3 regions of the Kosakonia oryzae genome follow, and region 2 is predicted to be linked to each of the others. Evidence: predicted binding sites of a transcription regulator. Region 2 holds the regulator's gene; each other region holds the start of a gene.
What was found. Region 2 encodes Fur, which represses iron uptake genes when iron is present. Its sites were predicted from a motif close to ATAATAATGAGAACNACTATCAA; they were not measured.

Region 1 (4,740 bases), 1.5 Mb from region 2:
CGTGCTATCACTTAACACAGTATTTGAAACGCAATTTCATTAATTAAGGAGGTTACAACGTGATCCGCGAAACATCTTTCTCCGGTGTCTGGTGCCCTTCCATCACGCCAATGGACAGCGAAGGGAAGCCTGACCTTAGCGCACTGAGCCAGCATATCGCCCGGCTGGCCGCGGCGAAAATCGATGTGGTCTTGCTGATGGGCAGCATCGGCGAGTTTGCCTCCTTCTCGCTGGAAGAGCGGCTGCTGTTGATTCGTGAAGCCCGCGGCATGTCGCCGATAACCATGGTGGCCAACATCTCTTCCACCTGCTTTAACGATATTCTGTGGATGGCTGATGAAGCCTGGCGCACAGGCTATGACGCGGTCATGGTGCTGCCGCCGTACTATTACGGGCAAACGCAAAACCAACTGTTGAGCTACTTCCGCGCTCTGGGCAAAGCGATAAGCGGCAAATGGTTCGCCTATAACTTTCCGGCGCGTACCGGCTGCGATCTGACGCCGGAGTTGGTCGCCACGCTGGCGGCGGAATTCCCGGATTTTGCTGGCATCAAAGATACCGTCGATTGCCAGTCGCATACCCGTAATATGATTCAGGCCACCGCGCAGGTGCGTGAGGATTTTGCCGTGCTGTGCGGCTACGACGAGTACTTTATCCCCAATCTGCTGGCAGGCGGCGCGGGCGTCATTTCCGGGCTGAATAATGTGATGCCGGAACTGTTTGTCCGGGCGCGAGAGGCGTGGCGTCAGGGCGATTTGCCGACGTTACATGCAATCCAGCAGGAGAGCGGCAAATTTATGGCGATCTACGCCATTGGCGACGACTTCGTTACCACCATCAAAACCGTGGTTTCACGCAAATTTGGCTACTGTACGCCGGTTTCACGCAATTTTGGCGGCACGCTGAATGACGAGCAGTGCCAAATTATTGATCGGGTGTTTAGCATTTGACCATAACGGGAAGTGGCTGGATTGCCGGATGGCGCAGCGCCATCCGGCTTGAGAGTTTTGTAACCCCGGCAAACGTAGCGCCACCGGGCAACGCATTATTTCACTGCGTTACGCATCACCACTTCCGCCTCTGCCGCTTTCACCTTGCGCGACCAGACGGACGTTAAAATCGGCACCAGAATCGAGGTGACAATCACCGAGGTCGCCACCAGCGCGGTTGCGGCCGGCGCCATCGGTTTAAAGTCCGGCACCATTTCGGCGATCAGCACCGGCGTTGCCACTGCCGCGCCCGCAGAACTGGAGGCCGCCAGCCCTGCTGTACCATCGCCGCCGCCAATCAGTTTATCGGCGATAATCAGCGGAATGCCGGTAATCACAATCACCGCCAGCCCCAGCAAAATCCCCAACAAACCGGTCTGCGCAATCACGCTTAAATCAATCGTGTTACCCAAGGCGAAAGCAAAGAACGGGATCAGCGTCTGCACCGCTTTACTGAAAAATTCCCGCAATTCCGCATCCAGATTACCCAGCGCGAATCCGACCAGAAAAGGCAGCACCGCGCCGACAAATACATGCGGCTCGAACGAGGCGATTCCCGCGGTGCCGAGGATAATCATCGTCATCAGCGGGCCGGATTCCAGCGACATCAACACGAACGCACCGGCTTCCTCTTTGGTGCCGTACTGCTGCATGATTGACGCATACAGCCCGCCGTTCGTCATATCCATCGATGCCACCAGCGCCAGCGTCGATAACCCGGCAAAAAAACCCACCTCCACACCGTGTTCAGGAATCAACCGTGAGGCCACGGCCGCCACCACCCAGGCAATCGCAATTTTAGTCACTACCAGCGTGCCGGATTTACGCAACACCGTGCCGGTGGCGCTCAGTTTGATGGAAGCGCCCATACAGAAAAACCATACCGCCAGAATCGGCACCGTACCGGTAATCATACCGTTAGTGAATGAGCCAAAGTACTTTCCCGCACCGGGCGCAAAAGTATGGCAGAGAGCGCCGATGAACAAAGGAACCAGCATCATCCCGCCAGGGATTTTTTCGATTGCACGCTTGATTTGCATATCTTCACCTGTCAAAAAACGTCCGATTTTTTGAGCGCTGAACCGCTATGTTTGCGGGACAACAGCAGCGCGGATGAAGAGAGGGTAGACCGGGTTTGGCAGGAGAAAAGTGATCAAACAATCATAACAAAACAATATTTCATTATTTTCAGATCAACGTTCCTTTTAACTTTCCGCGTTAGAAATGGCATAAAAAAACCCCGACGGCCAGGCCTGACGGGGTTTTGACTCACGCTAGCGCGAGAGGGAAAGTAAACTTATTTTTTCGCCGCGAAACGAGCCGCTGCTTCGTCCCAGTTCACCACGTTCCAGAACTCTTTGATGTAGTCCGGGCGGCGGTTCTGGAATTTCAGGTAGTAAGCGTGTTCCCACACATCCAGGCCCAGGATCGGGAAACCGGACGCGCCAGAGATCGCTTCACCCATCAGCGGGGAATCCTGGTTAGCGGTAGAAACCACCGCCAGTTTGTCGCCTTTCAGCACCAGCCAGGCCCAACCGGAACCAAAACGCGTGGCGGCTGCTTTTTCGAATTCAGCTTTGAAGTTGTCTACGGAACCGAAATCACGCTCGATAGCCGCTTTCAGATCGCCCTGCAGGGTGGTGCCTTTTTTCAGGCCTTTCCAGAACAGGCTGTGGTTAGCGTGACCACCTGCGTTATTACGCAGAACGGTTTTTTTGTCTGCCGGCAGTTGATCCAGTTTGGTGATCAGTTCTTCAGCTGACAGGCTGGCGAACTCCGGCAGGCTTTCCAGCGCGGCATTCGCGTTATTTACGTAAGTCTGGTGATGTTTAGTGTGATGGATTTCCATCGTCTGCTTGTCGAAATGAGGCTCAAGGGCATCATACGCGTACGGCAGAGCGGGCAGTGTATAGCTCATTTTCATCTCCATTATTGTCTGGCGGCATATATGTTAATGCCGCGTAAGCAGTCGGATCATTATAGTTAATTAAATGATATTGAAAATGTTTATCAATGCCGTAGTTTTAATAAGGTTATAACTTTTGGTTATGTTATTGAAATTGTGAAGCTGCTCACCTCCATCACGTGCTCATTGCCAGCTCGTCACCTATCGCGGCAAACGCCTCAAGGTTAATCTCCTGACTGATTTTTACACTCATCAGGTCGGCTGCTCGTATCCCGACGATAAAAACAAAGAGGATGAGAAAATGAGTAACGCGATTACGATGGGTATTCTTTGGCATTTGATAGGTGCGGCCAGTGCAGCCTGTTTCTATGCCCCGTTCAAGAAGGTTAAAAATTGGTCCTGGGAGACCATGTGGTCAATCGGCGGCATCGTCTCCTGGTTGATTCTTCCCTGGACCATCAGTGCGCTGTTACTGCCTGATTTTTGGGCCTATTACAGCTCATTCAGCGCTTCCACCCTGCTACCAGTCTTTCTCTTCGGCGCAATGTGGGGCATCGGGAACATCAACTACGGCCTCACCATGCGCTACCTCGGCATGTCGATGGGCATTGGCATCGCTATCGGCATTACGCTGATTGTCGGTACGCTTATGACGCCAATTATCAACGGTAATTTTGACGTTCTGATCAACACCGATGGCGGTCGAATGACGCTGCTCGGCGTGCTGGTTGCGCTGATAGGCGTCGGAATTGTGACCCGCGCAGGCCAGTTGAAAGAGCGCAAAATGGGCATTAAAGCCGAAGAGTTCAACCTGAAAAAAGGGCTGACGCTGGCGGTGATGTGCGGCGTATTTTCCGCCGGTATGTCCTTTGCCATGAACGCCGCCAAACCGATGCACGAAGCCGCTGCGGCGCTGGGCATCGATCCGCTCTACACCGCCTTGCCAAGTTATGTGGTGATCATGGGCGGCGGCGCGCTGATTAACCTCGGCTTCTGCTTCATTCGGCTGGCAAAACTGAAAAACCTGTCGGTAAAAGCCGACTTCTCGCTGGCAAAACCGCTGATCATCAGCAATATCCTGCTTTCAGCGCTGGGCGGTTTGATGTGGTATCTGCAATTCTTCTTCTACGCCTGGGGCCATGCCCGCATTCCGGCGCAGTACGACTACATCAGTTGGATGCTGCACATGAGCTTCTACGTGCTGTGCGGCGGCATTGTCGGGCTGATCCTGAAAGAGTGGAAGAATGCGGGTCGCCAGCCGGTGAGCGTGCTGAGCCTTGGTTGCGTGGTGATCATTGTTGCCGCCAATATCGTCGGCCTCGGCATGGCGAACTAATCAGGCAGCAACCCGGCTACGATGACGCCACTGACCTGGCGTCATCCCCACTTCCCGGCTAAACACCACCGAAAAGTAGTTACTGTCCTCAAACCCGCACTGCATGGCAATTTCGCCGATCATCTGCTCGGAATGTTGAAGCAAATACTGCGCATGGCAGATGCGCAACTGGCGCAGATAGTGGTTGATGGTCATCCCGGTCTGGCTGCGGAATTGCTGGCGCAGCGCACGCTCGCTGCACTGTTCCTGCTCGCAAAACTGCTCCAGCGCAAAGCTGCGATTCAGGCTGCCGGAGAGCGCGGTAATCAGCTTATCAAGCAGCGTCTCACTGTGCGTCGCGGCAAGGTTATCGGCAGCAAAACGGTGGCGTTTGAGCGTCATCACCAGTTGGGCAAACAGCGTTTCTGCCATCATATTCGCCAGCGGATCGGCTTTGGCGCTCTCATGCTCCAGCTGCGCAATCACCTGCCGCGCCTGCGCCATGCCGGTGCTGCCAATCCGCCAGTGCG
Region 2 (4,740 bases):
TTCAATGTGCCGGTGTTGTGGGAGCAATATCCGCATATTGTCGGCTGGGAAACCATTCCCGCATGGCCTTATCCGGCACTGTTTGTCTGCGGCGGCAACTCCCCTTACGTTACAGAGCAGTACCGGAGCGCTTTGCTTGAACAGTTCCCGCAGGCGCGCGCGCATGTGATTGCTGGCGCCGGCCACTGGGTGCATGCGGAAAAACCTGAAGCGGTGATGCGGGCAATTAATCGTTATCTCGCTGAAAAGTCAAACTGATTAAAAAGGCGGCGACCGGTCGCCAGAACGCGTCCGCCCGTTGGCGCGCCCGTTATGCTGATGTATGATGGCGCGCTATTCAGCCCGGGCGGCAGCCCGATTGCTTGTCTTTCCCGTAGTATGCTTAAACATGGCTAAAGAACAAACGGACCGTACAACCCTGGATCTGTTCGCGAATGAGCGTCGCCCGGGACGGCCGAAGACGAATCCGCTCTCGCGTGATGAACAGTTACGCATCAACAAACGCAATCAGCTAAAACGCGATAAAGTTCGTGGGCTTAAACGCGTCGAGTTAAAACTGAACGTGGAAGCCGTTGATGCGTTAAACGAACTTGCCGATGCGCGTGACATGAGCCGCAGCGAACTTATCGAAGAGATGCTGCTGGCACAGTTGAGCGCATTGCGCGGAAAGTAATTACTCCGAATCACCTCTCTTATTTTTACGTTTTCATGTGTCATACAGTGCACTCCGCGGCGATAGCTGTTTTCGCGCGCTTCTCTGTTCTGCTATGATTGCCCTTATCTGTGGGCAGAGCGCCACCATCATATTCATTAGGTTTCAAGAGGTTATTTTACTCATGGCAATTACAGGTATTTTCTTCGGCAGCGACACCGGCAACACCGAAAATATTGCGAAAATGATTCAGAGTCAGCTTGGTAAGGACGTTGCCGACGTACATGACATTGCCAAGAGCAGCAAGGAAGATATCGAAGGATATGACATTCTGTTGCTCGGCATTCCGACCTGGTATTATGGCGAAGCGCAGTGCGACTGGGATGATTTCTTCCCGACGCTGGAAGAGATTGATTTTAATGGTAAGTTAGTTGCGCTGTTTGGCTGCGGCGATCAAGAAGACTATGCAGAGTATTTCTGCGATGCGCTGGGTACGATCCGCGATATTATTGAGCCGCGCGGCGCGACCATCGTGGGCCACTGGCCAACTGCAGGCTACCATTTCGAAGCCTCTAAAGGGCTGGTGGATGATGACCATTTCGTTGGTCTGGCGATTGACGAAGATCGTCAGCCAGAAATGACCGCAGAACGTGTACAAAAATGGGTTAAGCAAGTTCGCGAAGAGCTGCACCTTGATGACATCATCAATGCCTGATTTTACGGCGTAATCTGTGGGTTACGTAGTATTAATAGGTAAAAGCAATGGAAATAATTGCTACAAATTTTTAACTTTTTTCTCCATCGCTGTACAATAAGCCCTGCTAAAGTGGTGTCATGAAGCACAGGAGTTGCTGGTGACACCACGTTTTAAAAGCTTACTTTACTTGAGGACTTGCAGTTTTCATTTAGCCATGGCAGTTCTATAATGAGACGCATTATCCCAGGTGCATTCCTTCTAACTTCCATTGAGGAAGTGAATCGTATAGCAACAGGACAGATTCCGCATGACTGACAACAATACCGCATTAAAGAAGGCTGGCCTGAAAGTCACGCTTCCTCGGTTAAAAATCCTGGAAGTGCTTCAGGAACCGGATAACCATCATGTCAGTGCGGAAGATTTATATAAACGACTGATCGACATGGGCGAAGAGATCGGGCTGGCAACAGTATATCGTGTACTGAACCAGTTTGACGACGCCGGCATTGTGACCCGTCATAATTTCGAAGGCGGGAAATCCGTTTTTGAACTGACTCAGCAACATCACCACGATCATCTGATTTGCCTCGACTGCGGCAAAGTGATCGAATTCAGTGATGATTCCATCGAAGCGCGCCAGCGTGAAATCGCCGCGAAACATGGCATTCGTCTGACGAACCATAGTCTTTACCTGTATGGCCACTGCGCCGAGGGTGACTGCCGCGAAGATGAACACGCGCACGACGCGAAATAACCCCTTTTCATACTCAAGCCAACCTTAAGGTTGGCTTTTTTTTTGCCCTGCAGAAACAAAAATGCCCGACAGGTTTTCGCCGCCGGGCAGATTACTTCAACAATAATTACGCTTTCACACTATCCACACGGCTGAAACGTTTGCCGTCCGGGCTGGCGGTACGGATCTGCACTTCCCCGCTTACCTGCGGACGCGCTTTATCATCATAACGCAGCCAGTTTTTACCGCCGTCCGTAGAATATTCCACGACCATTCCCGGGAAGCTGGTATTGGCTTCCAGCTTGCCGCCAACCACGCGCGCGCCCGGTACAGGCAGGCGATAGTTGATACCGGCTTTGTCCAGTTTTGCCAGTTCACGATGACCTAACAGATTTGCAAAGCGGGTCCAGTCTTTATCCAGCGCTTTTACATCGACCAGATGAGTTTCACCGCCTTTGTACTCGCGACCGGCCTGATAATCCTGTTCCCAACCGGCGCGGTGCCAGGCACGTTCTGCGACCGCAATCATGCGTGGATAAATCATGTACTCCATCTGGTTGTCGGTACGTACCACTTCACTCCACAGCTGAGCAGAAAGACCATAGGCTCCAGGCCATGGTTTATCTGATTTCGCGTTGAATGGATTGCCATCACGATCCAGTGAGGTTTCAGCATTTTGCGGCATGTTGTCTGGCGCAAAGCTGAAGATCTTGCGCTCATTGCTAAAGCGCGTGCCCCAGTAGTAGCCGCTTTCCGCCGGGTGGACTTCGTTCGGGAAGTCGAGGTAAACATAGTCCGGGTTCGAGACAATGACGCGGAACCCTTTGTTCGCCCAGTCATTTACCGAATCGAAACCGCCCCAGTAGAGCGTATCCCAGAAGTTAACATTGACGTGATCGGTGGCAAACTCGGCGGCATTTTTGGCATCTTTCAGGCCATCCTGCCATGCCTGCATGGTGCCGATACCGTGCGCTTTCACCAGCTTGCTAACCTCAATACCAAAGTAGCTGGAAAGATGCTCAACATCTGCAACCTTACCCTCTTTGACCATGGTCTGGCAGACCTGAGACTTCGCCCACGGTTTGTCCTGGTTGCTCTGATCGATGATGCCTTTGCCCGCTTCCGGTTTTTTCTGGTCGGTATAACCCGCTCCCAGATAGATGTTTTTCGCTTCGTCACCGCCAAAATGCCAGGTGTTCAGCGGTACGCCCGCTTCTTTGTGCATTTGCTGGATTTCGCCAATCACCTTATCGACGAAATTGCGCGACGAATCGAGGCAAGGGTTCAGATAGCCAGTACGGTTATAGAACTGTACCCCGGTGGTATTAGAGGTGTCCGTCGGATCAAGCAAACGGTACTGATTCGCCTCTTTCTCTTTACCCTCTTTCATCAGGCGGTCATAGCGTGCTTCCATTGAGATCACGGCTGCACGGGCGTGCGCCGGCATATCAATTTCCGGGATCACTTCAATCTGTCGCGCTTTCGCGTACTTCAGTATGTCGATGTAATCGGTACGGCTGAAGTGGCCGCTGCCATTGTTGTTGCTGTCCGGGCCGGAACCCAGTTGCGGCAGCAGGCAGGTTTTCTCGCTCAGATCGTGGCAACGTTTACTGCCGATGTCGGTCAGCTCAGGCAGACCGGGGATCTCAATACGCCAGCCTTCATCATCAGTAAGGTGAAAGTGGAATTTGTTCAGCTTATAAGCTGACATCTGATCCAGCAGGCGCAGTACGGCATCTTTGCTGTGGAAGTTACGTCCCACATCAAGCTGAATACCGCGATAATCAAAGCGCGGTGCGTCTTTTGCTTCAAGCCGTGCAATTTTCTGCTCGCCGCTGGAAGGGATCAGCGACAGCAAAGATTGCAGGCCGTAGAACACGCCAGCCTGATCAAAGCCAGTGATTACCGCCTCATTTGCCCCAATATGCAACTGATAGGCACCCGATATGGCTTCATCACCCGCAAAAGCCTTCACTGCGATCTCTGTACGGATGGGATAACTGCCCTCTTTGACGCCCAGCAGCGCGAAGCGCGACTTCACGGCTTCCTGCGCATCCGCACCCAGCGCAGAGAGATCGAGCTTCACGCCTTTGCTCAGATCCACATCCTGACCGGAGATTTTTACCTCCTGCGGCGTGGGGACAATTTGGCCGCGCAACGTGGAGAGGTTCAGCGCTTTTACGTCGCTATTTTTCTCAAAGCGTGCTTCAGCGGTCATCAGGATGTTTTTATCATCCGGCGTACGTTTCCACTGGCCGTCGAGCGGCGTAACAAACTGGAACAGATCTTCGGTATCGGTATTGGCAATCACTTTTGCCGTTGCCCCTTCGGCCGTCACATACCAGCGAGGCAGCACATCGGTGACGAACAATTGCCAGTACTCATTAACAATCGGAATTTCCACCGCCTGCTTTGCCGGGAAGCCGGTAAATTTGTCCGTTGGCTCCAGCTTGTGCAGATCGCCCATGATATGGGTGACCTTGAACTGATCATTTGCCACCTCCAGAATCGGACGGATGCTGTGGAAGTAAATCGTCCAATCCTTGTCGGTTACAGCCTCACCCTTGTTGGTCAGCGTGATCACCGCTTTATTGCAGGAAGCCCAGTCGGCACCAAGCTTCGCACAATCAATGCCGTTCTGTGCGGCAAAGTTATCTT
Region 3 (4,740 bases), 120 kb from region 2:
CCTCTGCAGTGACATATCCTGTGTAGAAGCCCGGTTTCCCTGGGCTGAGATTATGTGGCACCGCTTGCCCGATTGCGCTAAGTCTGTCGGGACTCTATTCCGCTGCGCCCCAGCGGCACTACCAGCGGCGTATGCGCTACCGGATCGTCAATGATCATGCAGCGCAGACCGTAGACCGCTTCTATCAATTCGGCGGTAACGATCTCTTTGGGCGCGCCCTGCGCGACAATTTTGCCATCGCGCAGCGCAATCAGATGCGTGGCGTAGCGGCAAGCCTGATTCAAATCATGCAGTACCGCTGCCAGCGTATAGCCCTGCTCGCGGTTCAGTGCGCTTAACAACTCCAGCAGATCGATCTGGTAGCTGATATCGAGCCAGGTGGTGGGTTCATCGAGCAGCATGATGGCCGTCTCCTGCGCCAGCACCATCGCAATCCACGCCCGCTGCCGCTGGCCGCCGGAGAGCGTATCGACACTCTGGTTGGCCAGCGAATCCACGCCGGTGGCCTTCATCGCCCGCATTACCGCTTCTTCATCCTCTTTACGCCAGCGGGTGAACAGCGGCTGATGCGGGTAGCGCCCGCGCGCCACCAGCTCCTGTACGGTGATATCGCCCGGCGTGGTGGCGTTTTGCGCCAGCAGCCCGACGCGCCGCGCCACTTCTTTGCTGGCGAAGCGCTGGATCTGCTCGCCATCAAGATAAACATGCCCTTGGGCGGGCGTCATCAGGCGGCTCAGCGTGCGCAGCAGCGTTGATTTACCGCAGCCGTTGGGGCCGATAATGGCGGTGAAATGGCCGTCGGGAATGGCAACGCTTAGCTGCTCAGCAATGATTTTTTTGCCATAACCCAGCGTTAAATCTGTGCCGCGCAAACGGGAAGATAAATCGGTCATTTCTTGCGGGACTCCTGAATTAACAAGGCGATAAGGTAGATACCGCCAAGGCTGACGGTGACCACACCCACCGGCAACTGATAAGGCGTAAACCCTTGCTGGGCGACAAAATCCGCCAGCAATAACAGCAACGCGCCGCACAGGGCCGACTGCATTAAGCCCCAACGGGCGGTGGCGCTAATGCGCCGGGCGATGTGTGGCGCTACCAGAGCGATAAATGAAATCGGCCCCGCCAGCGCGGTAGCCGCCGCTGTCAGCGCCACCGCCACCAGCATTAACAGCAAGCGTGAACGCTCGACACTGACACCAAGCGCGCAGGCGCTGTCATCACCCATCTCCAGCAGCCGCATCCGGCGAGCGAGCAGGGCGGCGCACACGAACATCAGCATAATGATTGGCGCGGAAGGTAGCGTCTTCGCCCAGGTCAGGCCGTTCAACGAGCCAGCATTCCATAGCCCGGCGGTGACGGCGGTTTCCAGCGACGCCTGCAGCAGCAGCCAGGTATTGAACGCCACCAGCATCGCCCGCACGCCAATGCCGACAATAATCAGGCGGAAGGTTTCAATGCCATTGCGCCAGGCCAGCAGCCAGACCACCAGCGAGGTGAGCATACCGCCCGCCAGTGCTGCCAGCGCAATGGCCGTTAAATGCTGACCAAACAGCACCATCGCCACCAGCACGCCGCTCCACGCGCCGGTGTTAAAGCCCATCACATCCGGGCTGCCTAACGGGTTGCGCATCAGTGATTGAAAAATCGCGCCGCTGACGCCGAGCGCGGCACCGACCAGCAGCGCCATCAGCACGCGCGGTAAACGCCACTCCATCACCACCCGTTGCATCGCGCGCGGCGCATCGCCGGTTAATGCATTCATCACCTGGGTTAATTCCAGCGTCACTGCGCCGCTGCGCAGGCTCCAGACCGCCATCAGAACGGTACAAAACACCATCAGCAGGCAACTGGCGACTAAACGACGGGACGGCGAAATCACAGGCCACCTCCGCGCGCGCGGCGCACCAGTACAATCAGCACCGGCGCACCGAGAAAGGCGCTGAACACCGATACGCGCAGCTCACCGGGCACAATCAGGCGGCCAATAATATCGGCGAACAGCAACAACGCAGGCGTCGCAAGCAGTGTGACCGGCAGCGACCAGCGATGATCCGCGCCCACCAGCCAGCGCGCCATATGCGGCATCATCAGGCCGATAAAAGCAATCGGGCCGACTACTGCCGTCGCACTGCCGCACAGCACGGTGATGGTCACTAGTCCGAGTAATTGCGTGCGCGCCACCTTGCTGCCAAGCGCCGTGGCGGTATCGCTGCCGAGGCTCAAACTGTTGAGCGAGCGGCTCAGCATTAGCGTGATCGCCGCCGCCAGCAGCACCGGAATGATCACAATTTTCAACGTTTGCAGGGTGCGGATATCCAGCGATCCGGCCTGCCAGAATCGCAACTGGTCGTAGACATCGGCATTCAGCAGCGCAATCCCGCTGGAGAACCCTTCCAGTACCGCGCCAAGCGCCACTCCCGCCAGCGTCAGACGCACCGGACTGAGCTGCCCACCGCCCTGGCTGCCGGTAAAAGCCACCAGCAGCGACGCGGCCAGTGCGCCGCAAAACGCCAGCAGCAATTGTTCCACCGGAGACGAAATACCGAGCAGCGCCGCGCCGAGCACAATGGCGAAACTGGCGCCGGAATTCACGCCAAGCAGGCCGGGATCGGCCAGCGGATTACGGGTGAGGGTTTGCATTAGCGCACCAGCAAGCCCCAGCGCGCCGCCGGCCAGCAGACCCGCCAGCGTGCGCGGCAGGCGCGCATCGCGGATGATGGCGCAGTCCGCGCTCTGGCAGACGCCGGAGAGCGCGTCGATCACCACGGCGGCGGGCATCGGTTTCGCGCCAATAAACAGGCTGAGTGTGGCGGCGACAATAAGCAGTATCAATAGTCCGGCGAGAGCAAAGGGGCGCGCCGGAAAAGCAGAACACGACATAATACGTCCCGAATTTGATAATGATAGTAATTATCGTTATCGATCTTGTTTTGATATGTTAACATGCGAAGCCGACATATGGACATAAAAAGTACGTATTTAAGGCGCTGTGATGAAACAACAATCCTGGCTGTTGAACCTTGGCCTGCTGCGCACGCATCCGGCTTTTCGCGCGGTATTTCTGGCGCGTTTTATCTCGATTTTATCGCTGGGCCTGCTTGGCGTAGCGGTGCCGGTGCAGATTCAGGAAATGACCCACTCCAGCTGGCAGGTGGGGTTATCGGTCACGCTGACCGGTTCGGCCATGTTTATTGGCCTGATGTTTGGCGGCGTGCTGGCGGATCGCTATGAACGTAAGAAACTGATTTTACTGGCGCGTTCCACCTGCGGCGTTGGGTTTATCGGCCTGTTTCTGAACGCGCAACTGGCGGATCCTTCGCTGGCGGCGATCTATCTGCTGGGTTTGTGGGACGGCTTTTTCGGCGCGCTCGGCGTGACGGCGCTGCTGGCGGCAACGCCTGCGCTGGTCGGGCGGGAAAATCTGCTGCAGGCGGGGGCGATCACCATGCTGACGGTGCGTCTGGGGTCGGTGATATCACCGATGTGCGGCGGTCTGCTGCTGGCTTCGGGCGGCGTGGTGTGGAACTACGGTCTGGCGGCGGCGGGGACGTTTATCACTCTGTTGCCGTTACTCAGCCTGCCCGCGTTGCCGCCTCCGCCGCAGCCGCGCGAACATCCGCTGAAATCGCTGCTGACGGCGCTGCAATTTTTATTTCGTAACCCGTTGATTGGCAGTATCGCGTTGCTCGGCGGGCTGTTAACCATGGCCAGCGCGGTGCGCGTGCTTTATCCGGCGCTGGCGATGAGCTGGAACATGTCAGCGGCAGAAATCGGTCTGCTGTATGCCGCGCTGCCGCTTGGCGCAGCAATCGGGGCGTTAACCAGCGGCAAACTGGCGCACAGCGAAAGGCCGGGCGTGATTATGTTGATGACCAGCGTCGGCGCTTTTATTGCGATAGGGCTGTTCAGCCTGATGCCGGTGTGGGCGTTCGGTGTGCTGTTGCTGGCGTTATGCGGCTGGCTGACCGCCGTGAGTTCGCTGTTGCAGTACACCCTGCTGCAAACCCAGACCCCGGAAGCGATGCTCGGGCGCATCAACGGCTTGTGGACCGCGCAGAACGTGACGGGCGATGCGATTGGCGCGGCGCTGCTGGGGGCGATGGGATCGATGATGACGCCCGCCTCATCGGCGAGCATCAGCGGGCTGGTACTGGCGGCGATCGGTTTAGTGCTGGTGGTGGCGCTCGGCGAGCTGCGCCGTTTTCGTCAGACGCAGCCTGCCGCGTAGGAAACGGAATGCAGGATGGCGCTGGCGCTTATCCTGCTTACGTCTGCTGTACCGCTTTATGTAGGCCGGATAAGGCGCAGCCGCCATCCGGCAAACAGATTAACCAAACAGCGCCGACAAACGCTGCAATACACGGGTGGCGCTGTAGTAGTCCAGGCGGAAGGTTTCTGCGCCGAGGGCGTAAACGCGTTTGTTCTGCACCGCAGGCAGATGCGCCAGCAGCGGATTCGCGCTCAGCGCATCGGCATCTTTTTGATCGCTGGCGAACAGAAACAGCGCTTCACCGTTCAGCCCGGCGGCAAGGTTTTCGCCGCCCAGTTGCACGATGTCGTGGCGTTTACCCTGGCTCTGGCTGGTTTGCAGATTGGCCGGTAGCGGCGCAAGGGCGAAGCCCAGTTGCTGCAGCAACTGGCCCTGTGCGGAGTCGCGGGTCCACAGGTTGGCGCTGTGCGCGGCGGGGGTATAAACCAGCGCAGTAACCGGCTGCGGTGGCAGTTTCATCCGCGCTT

Region 1: sodA (superoxide dismutase [Mn]) is a predicted target of Fur. The motif match lies at 2,981-3,003, and genes of this name have one in related genera.
Region 3: fepD (Fe(3+)-siderophore ABC transporter permease) is a predicted target of Fur. The motif match lies at 2,898-2,920, and genes of this name have one in related genera.

The regions. Positions count from the first base shown of each region.
Region 1 is NZ_CP014007.2:5,316,853-5,321,592, forward strand. It holds gene AWR26_RS25205 (dihydrodipicolinate synthase family protein) at 111-950, shown strand; gene kdgT (2-keto-3-deoxygluconate transporter) at 1,046-2,029, opposite strand; gene sodA (superoxide dismutase [Mn]) at 2,287-2,907, opposite strand; gene rhaT (L-rhamnose/proton symporter RhaT) at 3,197-4,231, shown strand; gene rhaR (HTH-type transcriptional activator RhaR) at 4,232-4,740, opposite strand, start outside.
Region 2 is NZ_CP014007.2:3,778,742-3,783,481, forward strand. It holds gene ybfF (esterase) at 1-258, shown strand, start outside; gene ybfE (LexA regulated protein) at 389-673, shown strand; gene fldA (flavodoxin FldA) at 837-1,367, shown strand; gene fur (ferric iron uptake transcriptional regulator) at 1,657-2,103, shown strand; gene AWR26_RS17960 (beta-N-acetylhexosaminidase) at 2,210-4,740, opposite strand, start outside.
Region 3 is NZ_CP014007.2:3,895,400-3,900,139, reverse strand. It holds gene fepC (iron-enterobactin ABC transporter ATP-binding protein) at 78-893, opposite strand; gene fepG (iron-enterobactin ABC transporter permease) at 890-1,882, opposite strand; gene fepD (Fe(3+)-siderophore ABC transporter permease) at 1,879-2,883, opposite strand; gene entS (enterobactin transporter EntS) at 2,996-4,231, shown strand; gene fepB (Fe2+-enterobactin ABC transporter substrate-binding protein) at 4,331-4,740, opposite strand, start outside.